3 regions of the Streptomyces sp. NPDC104581 genome follow, and region 1 is predicted to be linked to each of the others. Evidence: riboswitches for the same ligand, from Rfam matches in the RefSeq annotation. Region 1 holds a riboswitch; each other region holds the start of a gene.
The links. A riboswitch is a leader RNA that binds a small molecule or an ion and turns the genes downstream of it on or off. The one in region 1 is predicted to bind cyclic di-AMP.
Positions count from the first base shown of each region.

Region 2: it holds a riboswitch for cyclic di-AMP, as region 1 does, so the genes downstream of both, ACZ61E_RS04180 (C40 family peptidase) here and ACZ61E_RS12275 (peptidoglycan DD-metalloendopeptidase family protein) in region 1, are expected to answer to the same signal.
Region 3: it holds a riboswitch for cyclic di-AMP, as region 1 does, so the genes downstream of both, ACZ61E_RS01890 (transglycosylase SLT domain-containing protein) here and ACZ61E_RS12275 (peptidoglycan DD-metalloendopeptidase family protein) in region 1, are expected to answer to the same signal.

Region 1 is NZ_JBVJNN010000011.1:147,283-152,991, reverse strand. Features, by position in the region: gene ACZ61E_RS12295 (aspartate aminotransferase family protein) at 1-126, shown strand, start outside; gene ACZ61E_RS12290 (helix-turn-helix domain-containing protein) at 191-817, shown strand; gene ACZ61E_RS12285 (DUF6126 family protein) at 856-1,041, shown strand; gene ACZ61E_RS12280 (tyrosine-protein phosphatase) at 1,067-1,870, opposite strand; cyclic di-AMP (ydaO/yuaA leader) riboswitch at 2,284-2,442, shown strand; gene ACZ61E_RS12275 (peptidoglycan DD-metalloendopeptidase family protein) at 2,447-3,367, shown strand; gene ACZ61E_RS12270 (SGNH/GDSL hydrolase family protein) at 3,535-4,362, shown strand; gene ACZ61E_RS12265 (STM4011 family radical SAM protein) at 4,384-5,235, opposite strand; gene ACZ61E_RS12260 (STM4012 family radical SAM protein) at 5,243-5,709, opposite strand, start outside.
Region 2 is NZ_JBVJNN010000003.1:195,485-201,193, reverse strand. Features, by position in the region: gene pcrA (DNA helicase PcrA) at 1-818, opposite strand, end outside; cyclic di-AMP (ydaO/yuaA leader) riboswitch at 1,011-1,171, shown strand; gene ACZ61E_RS04180 (C40 family peptidase) at 1,170-2,339, shown strand; gene ACZ61E_RS04175 (C40 family peptidase) at 3,000-4,058, shown strand; gene ACZ61E_RS04170 (hypothetical protein) at 4,326-4,709, shown strand; gene ACZ61E_RS04165 (LuxR C-terminal-related transcriptional regulator) at 4,771-5,493, opposite strand; gene ACZ61E_RS04160 (PspC domain-containing protein) at 5,490-5,709, opposite strand, start outside.
Region 3 is NZ_JBVJNN010000002.1:65,557-71,265, forward strand. Features, by position in the region: gene ACZ61E_RS01885 (right-handed parallel beta-helix repeat-containing protein) at 1-356, shown strand, start outside; cyclic di-AMP (ydaO/yuaA leader) riboswitch at 800-960, shown strand; gene ACZ61E_RS01890 (transglycosylase SLT domain-containing protein) at 965-1,708, shown strand; gene ACZ61E_RS01895 (SRPBCC family protein) at 1,829-2,782, opposite strand; gene ACZ61E_RS01900 (ArsR/SmtB family transcription factor) at 2,779-3,096, opposite strand; gene ACZ61E_RS01905 (alpha/beta fold hydrolase) at 3,152-3,988, opposite strand; gene ACZ61E_RS01910 (YeeE/YedE family protein) at 4,021-5,298, opposite strand; partial or broken gene ACZ61E_RS01915 (TetR-like C-terminal domain-containing protein) at 5,500-5,709, opposite strand, start outside.

The DNA.
Region 1 (5,709 bases):
GGGGAGCGGGAGGTCGACCGCTTCGTCACGGCCTTCACGGCGGTCATGGACGACGCGCACAAGGGCGGCGGACTGATGTGGGACTTCGGCAGGACGCTGATGAAACAGGCGATCGCCAACCGGTGAACAGGCTTTTTGCCTCATAGGCAAGAGATTTGCCTCAGAGGAAAAATCCTGGCGCAATGGAGGCATGGACAACCCAGCCGCCATCGACGGGCCCGACCCCGGGACCGAGGCCCTGCCGGACGTCGCCCCACAGCTGCGCGAGCTGCGCCGGGGCCGTGGCCTCACCCTGGAGGCCGCCGCCGCACGGGCCGGGCTCTCCCCGGCCCATCTCTCCCGGCTGGAGACCGGGCGCCGCCAGCCCTCGCTGCCCATGCTGCTCGGTCTCGCGCGTGTCTACGGTACGACGGTCTCCGAACTGCTGGGCGAGGAACCGCCCGAACGCGATCCGGTCATCCGCGCCGCACGGGCGGAACCGGTGGAGGCCGACGGCTGGATCTACCGCCAGGCCGGCAGCTCATCCGGCCGCGCCATGCAGCCGCTGCGGGTCACGGTGCCCTACGGGGCGCAGGGCGACCTCGTCCGCGTCCACCCGGGGGAGGAGTGGATCCACGTCCTCCAGGGGCGGCTCCGGCTGGGTCTCGGGGACGCCGCCCATGTGCTCGGGCCGGGCGACAGCGCCCACTTCGACTCGATGACACCGCACCGTCTCGCGGCGGCCGGCCCCGACGGCGCCGAGCTGCTGTTCGTACACACCCTGCTCACCAGCCCCACCACCGAGCTGTGCCTGCCGGGCGGGGCCCACCGCCGCTGATCCGCCATCGGCTCCGACCAGATGAGAGAGGCCACCCCGTGTCCGACAGCCCCGTGGACCCCGCCGCCGCGCGTGAGCCGGAGACGGCCGCCGAGCCCGTCATGGACGAGGAGCGCAACTTCCCGCGCGGCCTCGCCATCCGCCTCTTCGCCTACCTCGTGGCCGGCCATGTCCTGGCCGGCTTCCTCTACCTGCTCTTCGAGGCGGGCGCGCAGGGCCGCTAGGGTCTGTCCGGGCGGGCCGGACGTGCTACGTCTCGTCGACCAGACGGCTCCGCAGCCGCTCGCGCCTCTCGTCCGTCAGGCCCAGGCCGTCCGTGAGGTAGCGGTCGATGCTGCCCCACGTCTCCTCCATCGTCGTGAAGGCCGTTTCGAGGTACTCGGCCCGCGCGTCGAACAGCGGCGCCAGCAGCTCCATCACCTCGGGCGAGGTCCCGTCCGGCGCCGTGCCGCTGCGGCGTACCCGGTACCTGCGGTGCGGCTCGTTCGACTTCAGGTAGTCCGCCTCGATCGCGTCCCGCTCCACCCCCACGGCGAGCAGCGACACGGCGATGGAGAGACCGGCCCGGTCCTTGCCCGCGGCGCAGTGCATCAGGGCGGGCAGGCTCTCCTCGGCCAGGGCGTGCAGCACGCGCCGGTGCTCGGCGGTGCGGTCCAGAATGATCGAACGGTACGAAGCGGACATCCGGGCCACGCCCTTGCCGTCGGCGAGGATCGACCGGAGCTGGTCGAGATCCCCGTCGCGGACCATCTTCCAGAACTCGGTCCCGTCGGCCGGGTCGGTGAGCGGGATGTTCACATTGCGTACGCCGATCAGCTCGACGTCCAGACCGTCCAGCTTCTGGTCGGCCGCGTTGCGGAAGTCGAAGACCGTGTGCAGTTCCAGTGACGTGAGGAACGCGGTGTCCTCGGCCGTGGCGTGCGCGAGATGACCGCTGCGGAAGAGCCGGCCGTACCGCACGCGCCGTCCGTCGGAGGTCGGCAGGCCGCCCACGTCGCGGAAGTTGCGTACACCGGCCAGTTCGGGCTCGGTCGTCGGGACCGGCTGCGGCACCTCGTGCGTCACGTGAGCTCCTCCGCGTCTGCGGCCGGCGCTCGTCGCCGACGCTGTCGCGCTCCGACTTTACGACATCGGTTTCCGGCGAGATCACTGCGCGATTGCGGCTTCTGTCCGTATTGGAGGATTCAACCCAACGTGCCCTGTTCGCGGGTGAGATGGGGGCAGATCGTCCACGGCTGGTGAGCCAGATCATATCCGTGACGGTGTGTGGCGGCGCCGGGAAGGGGAATTGGGGCGGCGCACGGAATTCGAAGATCCGTAATCCACGCAGGGTGACCACTCACGGAGACCGGTATTCGACGACGTATTGCCGGAGGAATACGACGGCTTGTCCGCGTCGGTGCACGCGGCTTACCGTCACCGCAATCCGAGCGGATCGCCGAATCCTGCCGCCGTTCGGAATCCGCATCCACCCAGCACCCATCCACGTGTGGCAGGAGCGGGGGACCCAGGTAGTACGCCGGTCCGGACTTCCGGAACGGCTCGGGGTGAAGTCGCGTCACGGCGCGGCCGGGCATCTCCAGCCCGAACCCGACAGCTCACCTCGCAGGCGCCGGAGAGGAATCCGCCATGCCCGGAAAGGGTAAGCACCGTCGTCCGAGGACCAACCCGATCACCCGCGGATTCGTCGCCGCCGGAACGGGTGGCGCCGCCATCGCAATTCCGCTCATCGGTGCCACCGGCGCGCACGCCGCCGAACAGGCCGCCGCCCCGTCCGTCGCGCCGGAGCGCGCCGCGCACGCCGCCCCCGCCACGCAGACGCCCAAGCAGGCCGCCACCGCCAAGACCGTCAAGACGTACTCGGTCAAGGCCGGCGACTACCTCGCCAAGATCGCCGCGACGCAGAAGGTCAGCGGCGGCTGGCACAAGCTGTACAAGGACAACCGCGCGGCCGTCGGCGACGACCCGTCGCTGATCCACCCGGGCCTGAAGCTCACCATCGGCGCGAAGAGCAAGGCGTCCTCCGAGGGCAAGGCCCGGACCACCCCGGAGAAGCCGGCCCCGGCCGAACCCGCGCCGGCCGAGCCCGCGCCGGAGGCCGACACCACCTCGGCGAACGAGCCCGCCGCCCAGAGCGGCAGCTCCGGGTACACCGCGCCCGTCGACGGCGCGAGCGCCACCACCGCCTACCGCGCGGCCGGCGGCAGCTGGGCCAGCGGCTACCACACCGGTGTCGACTTCGCGGCCGCCACGGGCACCACCGTCAAGGCGGTCGGCCCCGGCACCGTCGTCTCGGCCGGCTGGGCCGGGTCCTACGGCAACGAGGTCGTCATCAAGCACGACGACGGCCAGTACTCGCAGTACGCCCACCTTTCCTCGCTCGCCGTCACCGCGGGCCAGACCGTCGCGGGCGGCGACCAGATCGGCCTCTCCGGTTCCACCGGCAACTCCACGGGACCGCACCTGCACTTCGAGATCCGCACCGGCCCGAGTTACGGCTCGGACGTCGACCCGCTGGCGTACCTGCGCGAGCACGGCGTTTCCATCTGACCGGTTCGACCGCACCGGAAAAGGCCGTTGGCCGGCACCCCGGGTGCCCGTCAACGGCCTTTTCGCTATTCCGGCTTGAACGAATTTTGACCGGTGGTGTTTCTCACCGGCGTCAACCTCTCCTTACGGTCGCGTAGGTCACATACGCGGGTGAAGGATGTTCCGCTGTGGCTGACGATTCGAGAAGAGAAACAGGCAAGTTCTTCGGGTCGTACGCCGCCGTCGGTGACAGTTTCACCGAAGGCGTCGGCGATCCCGGACCGGGCGGAGTGTATGTCGGCTGGGCCGACCGGCTCGCCGTACTGCTCGCCGACCGGACACCCGACGGTGCGGCCGTCGACGACCCGGACCACGGGTCGTTCCGGTACGCCAACCTCGCCGTACGAGGACGGCTGCTCGACCAGATCGTGGCCGAGCAGATCCCGCGCGCCAGGCAACTCGCCCCGGACCTGGTGACCTTCTGCGCCGGCGGCAACGACATCATCAGGCCCGGCAGCGACCCCGACGACGTCGCCGAACGCTTCGAACGCGCGCTGGCGGACCTGACGAGCGCGGTCGGCACGGTCATGGTCCCCACCGGGTTCGACACCCGCGGCGTGCCGGTGCTGCGCCATCTGCGCGGCAAGATGGCCACGTTCACCGCCCATGTCCGTTCCATCGCCGACCGCCACGACTGCCCGGTCCTGGACCTGTGGTCACTGCGCTCCGTCCAGGACCGCCGTGCCTGGGACGGCGACCGGCTGCATCTGTCCCCGGAGGGCCACACCCGCGTCGCCCTGCGCGCCGCCCAGGTCCTCGGCCTCGACGTCCCGGCCGACCCGGACCAGCCGTGGCCGCCGCTGCCCCCGCGCGGCACGCTGGAGGTGCGCCGCGACGACATGCAGTGGGCGCGCGAATACCTGGTCCCGTGGATCGGCCGCCGGCTGCGCGGTGAATCCTCGGGTGACCACACGGTCGCCAAACGCCCGGACCTGCTGCCGCTGGCGCGGCACTGACGCCCCTTCACCGGTGACCCGTCACCGGGCCGGCGCCGCCGGTATCCGTTCCAGGACGCCGCCCGCGAAGACGTCGTACAGCGGCAGCGTCTCCAGGTGGACGTAGCCGATGTGGCAGTCGCACGTCGCCAGCGGGCACACGCGCGGCTCCAGGGCCGCGCGGTACGAGCCGTCGTAGAGGTTGCCCAGCTCCGCCGGGACGAAGTGGCAGCGGCGGACCGTGCCCTCGCCGTCCACCGAGATCACCGATTCGCCCGTCCGGCACGGCAGGCCGGCCGAGCGGTGGGGATGGCGGCTGTACGGGAACAACGGGTCGACCGACGTCCAGTCGGCGGCCTCGGCGTCCGAATAGATGCGGCCCTCCGCCGCGTTGACCCACAGATAGACATGCCCGGGGAGGTCGGCACGCAGGCGGCGTGCCCGGTCCAGGTGGTCGGGGAAGCCCACGATGCCGACGCTGAAGCGGATGCCCGCGGCGCCCAGCTCATGGCACTTGGTGAGGAAGCGGTCGTACGGTGTCTGACCCGGGTGGTACGTGCACCACAGGGCCACCTTCGCCGGGTCCGCGTCCTTCAGCCAGTCCGTGCGGCAGCTCAGGTTCGTCTGGATGGCGACCCGCGCGACGTGCGGGAGGTGGGAGAGGCCGGTGAGCGCGCGCCGGTACCAGGAGCGGGTGAGCCCCTCGCCCCACGGGGTGAACAGCACCGACAGCCGGTCGTCCGTCCGCTCCGCGGCCCAGGCCGTGAACCGCTCCAGCGCCGCGCGGTCCGCGCGCAGCTGGTCGGGGGTGTCACGGCGCTTGGCGAACGGGCAGTAGGGGCAGTCGTAGTCGCAGGACGCGAGGGGACCGCGGTAGAGGATCGTCAGGTCCACGTCTGTCTCACTTCGGTTCGTACGACGCCATCGCCGCCCGGACGGCGGGCGAGAACAGCGCCGGACCCAGTGCGTCGGAGTGGGCCAGGCCCTCGGGTGAGAGCCGCAGCAGACCGGGGCCCGCGTCCGTGTCGAGCCAGCCGAGGGCGGCGAAACGGTTCAGCTCGTCGGGGAAGTCGTCGTCGGGGCCGCCGCCGAACCGCTCACGGTAGTCGGCCACCGCCATCCCCCCGGCCTGGAGCAGCGACTGGAGCAGATGGCGCCGGCGCGCCTCGTCCCCGTCGATCGCCCGCCCCACCTCGGCACGGGAGAAGTCATCGGCGAGCGTGTACGCGTCGATGATCGTGCGTATCTCGCGCATCCCGACCGCGTAGTCGAAGGAGTAGTGCAGCCCCGAGGTGTACGAACGGGCGCCGCAACCGAGTCCGATCATGCCGTCGGTCTGGCACGCGTGGTCGTCCGCACCCTCGCGCG
Region 2 (5,709 bases), on a different contig from region 1:
CGGCGGCGGTAGTGCTCGGCGACGTCCGGGAACGCCTGGAGCAGATGGACCGTCGTCATGATGATGTCGTCGAAGTCCAGCGCGTTGGCCTCGCGCAGCCGCGCCTGGTACATCCGGTACGCCTCGGCGAGCGTCTTCTCGAAGGGGTCCGTGGCCTGGCCGGCGAAGGTCTCCTCGTCGATCAGCTCGTTCTTCAGATTCGAGATCTTGGCACTGAACGCCTTCGGGGGGTGCCGCTTGGGGTCCAGGTCGAGATCGCGGCAGACCAGGGCCATGAGCCGCTTGGAGTCGGCCGCGTCGTAGATCGAGAACGAGGACGTGAAGCCGAGCCGCTTCGACTCCCGGCGCAGGATACGCACGCAGGCGCTGTGGAACGTCATCACCCACATGGCGTTGGCGCGCGGTCCGACGAGCTGTCCGACGCGCTCCTTCATCTCGCCCGCGGCCTTGTTGGTGAACGTGATCGCCAGTATCTCGCCCGGATGCACACTGCGGGTCCCCAGCAGATGCGCGATCCGGTGCGTCAGCACCCGGGTCTTGCCGGAGCCCGCCCCGGCCACGATGAGCAGCGGTGACCCGGTGTGCACGACGGCGGCGCGCTGCTCGTCGTTCAGCCCTTCGAGCAGCGCCGCCGGGTCCACGACCGTGCGCGGCGCGCCGTCTCGGTGGTACGCATCCCTGGGCGGGGGCACGTCGAACTTCCCTCCGAAGAGATCGTCGGGCACCTGTTCCGGAGCGGTGTCCTCGGGTGGCGGCGGGGGCTCCTCGGCCGAGGGCTGGAGGTCCGCCAGGAAGCTGTCGTCAAAGAGGCTGCTCATCGCTTCCTGAGTCTAGGGTGCCGCACTGACAGCCCGCCGCCACATGGCCTCGCGGGGTCACCGCCGAGTGCGTGCGGCAAAGGTCACGGAAATGTATCGGGCATATCGGCCACCAACCTTCACAGCGGCACCACGAATTGGCTAGCGTGCACGCCGAGGCCGTCCGTACTCCACCGGCGATCAGCGCCAAGCGGGCTGCCTGCGCCGAATCCGGGCTTCCCGAAGGGGGTCCGGAACCGGGGACCCACCATGTTCCACCGGGGTGAATCGGGCCGTGTTCCCGGCCCGTAGGGCAGCCTTCCGTTCCGCCCGAACCCGACAGCTAACCCGGTAGGCGGTCCACGGAAGGAGATGCCTGCCTTGGCATCGCACCGCAAATCGCGCGGCCGTACCGGCGTGCGCGCGAACACACCGGCCGTCGGTTTCACGACGGCCGCCCTCGCCTCGGTCACGCTGCTGTCGACGCAGAGCGCCACCGCCGCGCCCGCGGAGCCCAAGCCCTCCATAGAAGAGGTGCAGAAGAAGGTCGACGACCTGTACCGGCAGGCCGGTACGGCGACGCAGCAGTACAACAAGGCGAAGGAGGCGACCGACACGCAGCGCAGGTCGGTCGACCGGGTCCTGGACGATGTCGCCAAGAGCGCCGAGAAGGTCAACGAGGCGCGGCGCGCCCTCGGTACGTACGCGGCGGCGCAGTACCGCGCCGGTGCGGTCGGCCCCACGGCCGCACTGATGTTCGCGGACAGCCCGGAGTCGTACTTCGAGCAGACCCAGCTGATGGGCCGGCTGACCGACCGCCAGCAGGAGGCCGTCGAGGACTTCCAGAAGGAGCAGCGGTCCGCGGCCGAGCAGCGCGTCGAGGCGACGAAGGGCCTGGAGGCGCTGACGGAGTCGCAGGCGTCCCTCAAGGCCGGCAAGCAGAAGGTCCAGAACAAGCTCGCGGCGGCGCGTTCGCTGCTGTCGGACCTCACGGCCGAGGAGAAGGCGCGGCTCGCCGCGCTGGAGCGGAAGAAGGAGGAAGAGGCGCGCCGCAAGGCCGAGGCGAAGGCCAAGGAGGAGGCCGCGGAGCGCAGGCGTCAGGAAGAGGCGCGGCAGCGGGAGGCGCCCGCGACCGGAGGCGGCGCGGACACGGGCTCGGGCGGCGGTTCGGGTGTCACGGACGGTACGTACGCGGCCAAGGCCGAGAAGGTCCTCGCGTTCGCCCGCGCGCAGATCGGCAAGCCGTACGTGTGGGGCGCCACCGGCCCCAGCTCCTACGACTGCTCGGGTCTGACGGGCGCCGCGTGGAAGGAGGCGGGCGTCCAGCTGCCGCGTACGACCTGGGACCAGGTGAAGGTCGGCACGCGCGTCGCCACGGCGGACCTGCTCCCCGGCGACCTGGTGTTCTTCTACGACGACATCAGCCACGTCGGCATCTACCAGGGCGACGGCAAGATGATCCACGCGCCGAAGCCGGGGGCGAACGTGCGTGAGGAGTCCATCTACACGATGCCGATCTACGGCAGCGTGCGCCCGGCCTGAGCCGCCCGCCGGGGTGGCGGCTCGGCGCCCGGCCGTCCGGGGGAAAGGCGGCGGCGCCCGGCCGTCGTCCCCGGAGGGGACGTCACGGGCGGCGTCCCCTCGACGCCATGCACACGAGCGGTCCACACCCCACGCGCGGTGATCACCGAGAGCGGGCCGGTGGCGCCATGCCGTCGGGCTCGCGGTCCGGGCGTACCGGCGAGGCGCCCCCCTGGCCGCCATGAGACCCGGTGCCGACGCCCCTGAGCGCGGCGGGGGCGCGGCGACGGTGCGCCCACCGGGTCGTCCTCGCCGTCCGCCCGGACGGGCGGGCACCGCGCCGCCGTCCACCTCGCGCACGACCTGCCGGCTGCCGCGAGCGTCGCCCGGCAGCCGCCCGGCAGCGGCCGGGCGACGTGGGCCCGACCCCTCCGGTCCGGGCCCGCGCCCCGGCCTCCGTACCACCGCTCGTACGCCGCGCGTACCGGTGTCGTCGGATCGGTCAGGTTCTGTCCGGGACTGTCGAATCCGGTGGGAAACCGGTGGCCACAATCCGTCACCGAGCAACCGGCTCCGGGCAATTGCGGCCATGGCGCCGCGCTGCCGTGACGACCGCGCCTAGCGTCCTCCCGTCAGGAACCCGCACGGAACAGAGCCGGAACGAAGGATGTGGACGCCCCCGTGGCAGCGCACCGCCGACCCCGATCGAAGCACCGGCCGTTCAGCGGCCCGTACGGCCGTACGGCGGCCACTCTCGCCCTCGCGGGGGCCGCGACGGCCACCGGGCTCGAAGGCTCCGCACACGCCGAACCGCGCCTCACACCGGCTCAGGTGAAGGCGAAGGCCGACAGGCTCCACCACGAGGCGGAGGCCGCCACCGAGAAGTACAACGGGGCGAAGGAGAGGGCGGACGACGCGCGGACCGCGCTGGACAGGCTGCGCGACGAGGCCGCCCGGCGGACGGAACGGCTCAACGCCTCGCGCAACGCGCTCGGTTCGATCGCCACCGCCCAGTACCGCGCGGGCGGTCTGGACCCCGCCGTACAGCTCGCCCTCAGCTCCGACCCCGACGGTTATCTGCGCGGGGCGGAACTCGCCGAACGGGCCGGCTTCCAGCAGGCCGGGGCCGTCAGCAGGATGCGCGCGCAGCTCGTGGACATCGGCCACCTCCGTAAGAAGGCCGATGGAAAGCTCACCGACCTGAAGAGTCGTCAGGCCGAGCTGGCCTCGCACAAGTCGACCGTGCGCGGGAAGCTCGCCGACGCCCGGAAGCTCCTCGACCGGCTCACCGCCGACGAGCGCGCGCGGTACGAGGGGGGCGCCGGGGCGGGCGCCCCGCGCGCCGACCGCTCGCGCCCCGGCGCCGCCACCGCGGGCGTGGCCGCGCCCAACGCCCGCGCCGCCGCCGCGATCGCCTACGCGCGCGGAGCGATCGGCAAGCCCTACGTGTGGGGCGCGACGGGCCCCGACGGGTTCGACTGCTCCGGGCTGACCCAGGCCGCCTGGCGGTCGGCCGGAGTCGCCCTCCCCCGCACCACGTACACGCAGATCAACGCGGGCCGGCGGGTCTCCCGCTCCCAGCTCGCCCCGGGCGACCTGGTGTTCTTCTACTCGGGGATCTCGCACGTCGGGCTCTATGTCGGCGGCGGACAGATGATCCACGCCCCTCGGCCGGGCGCCGGTGTGCGGTTGGCCCCGATCGACCAGATGCCGTTCGCGGGCGCCGCCCGCCCCGCCTAGGGCCTGTCGTGTCATCGAACCGGCGCCGTCCGCCCGAGGGGCGGGTCCCACGGCGTCCGGTGCGTGCGCTCGCCAGGCGGGGGATCGCCCTCGTACCGGGCGTACTCGGGCGGCTCACGGCAACGCGGCGGGGCCGCGTGCCAGGCACCGTGTGCCGGACGCCGCGTGCCGGACACCGGCCCGAAGACAGTCCTGGGGGTGCCCGTGAGGCGCCCACCCGGCCCAGGCGCGGATGCCGTGCCGCGCCCGCCGCACGACGATGACGCCATGGGACACGCAAGGGCCCGCGCGGCGGCGCTCACTCTCGGCGCGGCACTCGTCCTCGCACCGGTCGGCGTCACCCCCGACGGCTGCGGCGACCTCTCCGGCGGCCGGCTCTGCGTCGAGGGCCCGGTGGGCGGCCGGGGGACTTTCACGACCCGCTACGTGCGGCACGACACGGAGAGCGGCCACCCGCCGACCGTCCGACTCGGTTACCAGCGCAAGGACGCGCGGATCACCGCGTTCCCCGGCTGGTTCGGCGTCCTCCGTACGGAGGGCGGCTCGGCCGCGCTGACCGGCACGCTCGACACGGAGCCCGGCGAATGCGTCCGGGGGCTGCTGCACCACGACGGCCGGGAGTACGTCACCGAGTGGCTCTGCCGGGACTGAACGCCCCCGCCGGCGCCGCGGCCGGAACCCCCTGCGACCCCCGCCTTCCGACGAGGCGGAGTCACACCAGCCTGCGCGCCGTGGCCCACCGGGTCAGTTCGTGCCGGTTGGAGAGCTGGAGCTTGCGCAGCACCGCCGAGACGTGCGACTCGACCGTCTTCACCGAGATGAACAGCTGCTTCGCGATCTCCTTGTAGGCGTACCCGCGGGCGATCAGCCGCAGCACCTCGCGCTCGCGCTGGGTGAGGCGGTCCATGTCCTCGTCCACCGGCGGCGCGTCCGTCGAGGCGAACGCGTCGAGGACGAAGCCCGCCAGCCTCGGCGAGAAGACCGCGTCGCCGTCCTGGACCCGGAAGACCGAGTCCACCAGGTCCGTACCGGTGATCGTCTTGGTGACATAGCCGCGCGCACCGCCGCGGATCACACCGATCACGTCCTCCGCGGCGTCGGACACCGACAGCGCCAGGAAACGCACCGGGTCCTCGGCCGCCGCCATCAGCGGCGCGCAGCGGCGCAGGACCTCCACGCCGCCGCCGCCGGGAAGGTGCACGTCGAGCAGGACGACCTCGGGGCGGGTGGCGGTGATGACCGAGACGGCCTGGTCGACGTCGGCGGCCTCGCCGACGACCTCCACGCCCGTGGTCGCGGTCTGCCCGATCTCGGCCTGGACACCGGTGCGGAACATCCGGTGGTCGTCGACCAGCACCACCCGCACCCGCCTGCCCCCGGGCTCTCCCCCGCCGCCGTCGCCACCCGTGCCGGTCGTCCCGCTGGTGTCGGTCATGCCTCCGCCGCCCTCTCCATCTCAAGCTCCACTTCCGTGCCCCCGTCGGGCGCCGAACGGACCCGCGCCGTACCGCCGTTGCGTTCCATCCGGCCGAAGATCGACTCCCGTACGCCCATCCTGTCGTCGGGCACCGCGTCCGGATCGAACCCGGGCCCGCGGTCCCGTACGGAGACGAAGACCATCCGGCCCTCGACCTCCGCGTAGACCTGCACC
Region 3 (5,709 bases), on a different contig from region 1:
ACCGCACCGGCGGCGCTTTCTGGAACGAGGACCAGGAGTTCGGCGCGATCACGATTTTCCCGGCGAGCCGCGACATCACCGGGGTGAAGATCAGGGACACCGAGATCTCCGACTCGACGTATGACGGCATTCAGTTCAAGAACGGCGGCGGCAACGTCCCCGACGTCGAGATCAGCGGTGTGTCGATCGACAGGTCGAACAACGGTTCCGGCATCCTCGCGATGGGCGGCGCCCGCGGCAACGCGACGCTCACGGACGTGACCATCACCAACTCGGCCGAGGGAGACGTGCTGGTCGAGCCGGGATCGAGCTTCGTGATCACGGGCGGTCCCGGCGCCGGGCGAACGGCCGGCTGACACCCCGTCGACGGCGGGGCGGGAGCCCCGCGGCGCGCCTTCCGTACGGCTCTGTGAGGGGAGCCGTACGGAAGGCGCTTTTCTGACACAAAGTGCATATCGCCAAAGGTGGAAGATTGTATTTTGTCCGCTTTGCGGAGCGGGTGTTATGTGCGCTCAGGAACCAACTTGTCCCTTTCTGGGCCGTGTTGTCGCCGGGCGGTTGCATCAATAGTCCGTGATGTGTGTCACAGATTTGGCGGGTGTGTTTCTCCCGTGTCCGTTCCCACCTCCCGTGCGGGAAAGGAAAGTTGAGGGTCCGTACCGCCGGGCGGGAATTCGAATTGTTCGCCATTGGATCAGTGAATGGCGGGGTGCGGTGAATTCAGGACTTGTTTCGCCCGGACGTTCTCGCTTACGTTCTCGTCATTCCGGGCGGAACGCCGAATCCTGCCGCTGCCCGGAAACCGCACCCACCCATTCACGTACGGCAGGAGCGGGGGACCCAGGTAAGTCGCCGGTCCGGCAATGCCGGACCGGCTCGGGGTGAAGCCGCGCCGAAAGCGCGGCCGGGCATCTCCCGCCCGAACCCGACAGCTCACCTCGCAGGCGACGGAGAGGATTTCGTCATGCCCGCACCGGGTAAGCACCGCCGTTCCCGCACCAGTCCGCTCGCCCGCCGCCTCATCGCCCTCGGCACCGGCAGCGCCGCACTCGCCCTGCCCCTGGTGGCCGCCACCACGGCGGGCGCCGCCCCCGCCCCGCAGCAGCCCGTCAAGGCCCCGACGGCCGCCACGGCCGCCGCGAAGGTGACCCACACCGTCGCGAAGGGCGAATCGCTGGCCAAGATCGCGGACGCCCGTTCCGTGAGCGGTGGCTGGAAGGCTCTGTACAAGACCAACCGCGCCGCCGTCGGCGAGGACCCGTCGCTGATACACCCCGGCCTGAAGCTGAAGCTCTCGGGCAAGCCGAAGGCGGCGGCCCCGACCGCGTCGACCGAGAACGCGCCGGGCGAGACCGGCGAAGCCGTCGAGACGGCCGCGAAGTCGTACACCAACGACCTCGACGGCTGGATCCGCGAGGCGCTGGACGTCATGGCGCAGAACGGCATCCCCGGTTCGTACGACGGGATCCACCGCAACATCATGCGCGAGTCCGGTGGCAACCCCCAGGCCATCAACAACTGGGACTCCAACGCGGCGGCCGGCACGCCGTCGAAGGGCCTGCTCCAGGTCATCGCCCCGACCTTCGAGGCGTACCACGTGCCCGGCACCGCGACCGACCCGTACGACCCGGTCGCGAACATCACGGCGGCGTGCAACTACGCGGCCGACCGCTACGGCTCGATCGACAACGTGAACGGCCCCTACTGATCGGGACGGTCATGGCGTGACCCCGAGGCCGGACGGACTGCGCGGAGCAGCCCGCCCGGCCTCGGGCTGTCCGCCGTCCGGGCCGGGCCGGGGCGGGCCGATGCGACGCCGTCCGGCGGCTCAGGAGGGACCGGCCGCCCCGCCGTCCCGGGCGTCCGCGGGCCCCGCCGCCAAGTCCGCCGCCAGGTCCCGCACCCGCGCCCGCCACGCCGCCTCCGCCGCCTCCGCGTCGAAGTCGTGCGGGCCCGTCTGGGTGAGGACCAGCCGGGGCCCGTGCCCCGTCCCGGCGCGCAGCTCCCAGCGGACCTCGCCCTCCGGCTGCCAGGCGTACGCGAGGACCTCCGGCGCCCGTACGTCCGTGACCGGCCCCGCCGGGATCTCGCCGGCCGTGAAGCCGGGCGGCGCCGGTGAACCGGTCAACGGCTCCGCCCCACCGGTCAGTCGGGCCCAGACGACCTCCGCGGGCCGGACGAGCTGGCGCTCGAACCGGACCCGGCGCCCGCCGTCCTCCGTCTTCTCGACGCGCCCCCGCGTCAGCTCGCCGAACCGGGCCATGTACACCTCGTGCAGCGTGCCCCGTGTGTCCCGCCCCACGTCCACGGGCCGCCCCGCGAGCAGTCGCTCCAGCGCGGTGACGCAGACCTGCCAGCCGGACGCGAAGCTCGCCGCCCCGAAACGGTCGCCGAAGGTGTGGACGAGGCTGAGCCGCGAGCCGTCCCCGTCCGGTGCGATCTCCCAGCGCAGATGGTCCTCGCCCCAGGTGAAGGCGAAGAGGCGCGGCTCGTCGACGTCGGTGACCCGCCCGGTCATGGCCGGGCCGGGACCCGGCTCGCCGGGGAAGTGGAAGCCGATCTCGCCGCCCGGCCGCAGATCCACGCTCACCTCGGAGGGGAACCACTTCGCCAGGTGCGCGGGCCGTGTGATCGCGTCCCAGACGCGCTGCGGCGGGTGCGCGAGCCGGCGCTCCATGCGCAGGGCGGTCCGCCCGCCGCTCTCGGCGGAGAGGGAGGACGGGAAGCCGTGGTCGCCGGAGCGGCTGTCGTCGGAGCGGCTGTCATCGGGGTGCGCGGTCATGGCGAATCGTCCTTCATCGCGTCGAGTTGCCGTTCGAGCGAGTCGAGCCTCCCGGTCCACAGATGCCGGTAGTGCCCGAGCCAGGCGTCGAGCTCCGCGAGTGGCTCCGGGGCCAGTTCGTACCAGCGGCGCTGGGCGTCCTGCCGGACCCGTACCAGCCCCGCGTCCCTCAGCACCCGCAGATGTTTCGAGGTGCCCGGCTGGCTGAGGCCGAGCCGGTCGGTCAGCTCGCCGACCAGATGGGGACGCTCCAGGAGGAGGTCGAGGATCCTGCGCCTGCTCGGCTCCGCGAGCACGTCGAACGGTATGGGCATGACCCGAACATACCTCTACGGTTATATAACCGCAAGGTTATTCAAGTGCGAGGCTCTACGGTCGCGCCAGCAGCCAGTCCATCGCCGACGGGCACGCGTCGAGGACCGAGACGTGCCCGTCATCGGGCCGTACCCACAGCTCCGCCCGCGGCAGACCCGCGAGCAGCGACGTGGCGTGCGAGGGGGGTACGACGCGATCGTGGCCGCCCTGCACCAGCAGGACGGGCGCGGCCACCTCCGCCAGGTCGAAGCCCCACGCGGTCGCGAAGGCGACATCGTCGTCGATCAGCCCGTCCGGCCCGGCCCGGCCCGCCTTCCCCGCGTCGTCGCCCAGCGACGACCACGCGCCCGCCAGCGCGGCGAAGTCGGCCGCGGTGAAGCTCGCGGGGTCGAACTCATCGGTCGCCGCGTACAGTTCGCGCGCCTCGCGCCCGTCCGCGGCGGACCGCAGACCGCCGGGCGACACCATTCCCTCGTACCAGTCGAAGGCCCGCGTGTACGGCGCGAGGCCCGCCAGGCAGACGACACCCGTCACCCGCTCCGGCAGCAGCGCGGCGCACGCCAGCGCGTGCGGCCCGCCGCCGGACGCCCCCATCGTGGCGAACGCCCCGATACCGAGCGCGTCCGCGATCCGCTCCACGTCGGCTGCGGCCGATGCCACGTTCCGGCCCGGCAGCGGGCTCGACCCTCCGTAACTGGGGCGGCCGTACGACACCAGCCGGATCCCGCGCGCCTCCGCCGCCGTGAGCAGCGGCTCCAGCGGAACACCGGTCTGCGGCGAGCCGTGGTGCCAGACGACGGTCGGCCGGTCCCCGCTCCCCGTACCGCCGCCACTGTCGTACGTCCGCAGCGTGCGTCCGTCGTTCAGTTCCAGACTCTGTTCGATGACCACCGCTCAAGCCTACGGCGCGCGGTCCGCCGGGCTCAGCAGATCCCGTCCCCCGGCTTGGGGTTGCCCAGCGCGAACAGCGGGCGCAGCCGCAGCCCCGCCCAGGTCCCGAGCAGCGCGGTCGCGCCCCAGATCCAGCCGTGCAGACTGCCCGAAGCGATGCCCGCGAGGTACGCGCCGATGTTGCAGCCGCCCGCCAGCCGCGCGCCGATCCCCATGAGTACGCCACCGAGCACCGCGGCCACGGCGGTGCGGCCGGGGATGCCCCGGTGCAGCGCCCATGTACCGCCGAGCGAGGCGGCGACGGCTGCACCGATCATGATCCCGATGTCGGTCAGGCTGTTCTTGTCCTTCAGCACGGGCCCCGCGAACATCTCCGCGTTGCCCGGCTGCTGCCAGAACGACCAGCCGGCGGGGTTGCCGCCGAGCGCGTCGACCACCCGCGAGCCCCACAGGCCGAACGCGCTGGTGACACCCCAGGGGCCGCCGGACACCAGCAGCACGCCGGCGCCCAGCACGGCCAGCGCCAGTGCGCCTACGGCCGGCGGCCACGAGCCGCGCAGCACGCGCGCCGCGCCCTTGGCGCTCGGCGGGGTGCTGATGGGCGGCGGCGTACGGCGTGCCTGTACGCGGCGGCTCACCAGCACGATCAGGCCCAGTACGGCGAGGGTGACCGCCCAGGAACCGAACCAGCCGACATGGTCGGAGAGGAGCACCGGGTCGAGCGCGGGCAGGTCCTTCCAGAGGTCGAACTGCCAGGCGGCGAGGGTCGATCCGGCGATGAAGCCGCCGAGTGTGAGCACGATGGACGACTGCCCCGAGCCCACCGCGAACAGCGTGCCCGAGGCGCACGCGCCGCCGAGCTGCATACCGATGGCGAAGACGAACGCCCCGACCAGCAGCCCGACACCGAGCGGTCCCGCCGACGGGGCGGGCACGGACCCGAACAGGCCGGTGCCGCTGCCGATGACCAGCGCGAAGAGGGTGGCTGTGGTGCCGAGGAGCAGGGCGTGGGCGCGCAGCCCCTGCCCATTGCCGACGGCGACCAACTGCCGCCAGGCGGAGGTGAATCCGAACCGTGAGTGGAACAGTGCCACGCCCAGACCGAGCCCGAGCAGCAGGAGCGAACCGGGCTTGGCGCCGTGCGTCGACCACACGTACGCGGTGAGCGCGACGGCCGACAGCCCGGATATGGCGAGCGGCACCCGGCGTACCGGGGGCGCCGGTTCGGCCTCGGGGGCGGGGGAGGAGGTCGGTGAGGGGACGAGCAACGCGGCGGGGCTGGTCCGGCGCGGGGGAGCGGTGGTGGTCACGACTGTTCTCCGAAGTCGGGTGGTCGGCGGTGGGGCGCGGGGGCTCGACTCAGGAACAACAGAGGTTGTCGTCGACGCACCACACCGAGTTCGCGAAGCACGCGAGACAGAGGAGGGCGGCGGGTGCGGACATGGCGGCGAGAGTAGCGCCGGAATTCGATTCCGTGCACACGTATCTCACGGACCGGACCCCGGACCCGCTTACGCCTGCGGGATCCGGCGGTTGATGTCCGCGGCCAAGTTCCGCATCGTCACGCGGAAGATCCCGGCCTGATGGTCACCGGGATACGCGGTGTGCCCGAACACCTCCAGGACGACCAGACCGTGCATCTGCCCCCACGCGCCGAGGAAGAGCGCGGTGGCGGGCGCCGGCAGTCCGTCCCGGCCGCCCGGCGACAGGCTCTCCAGACA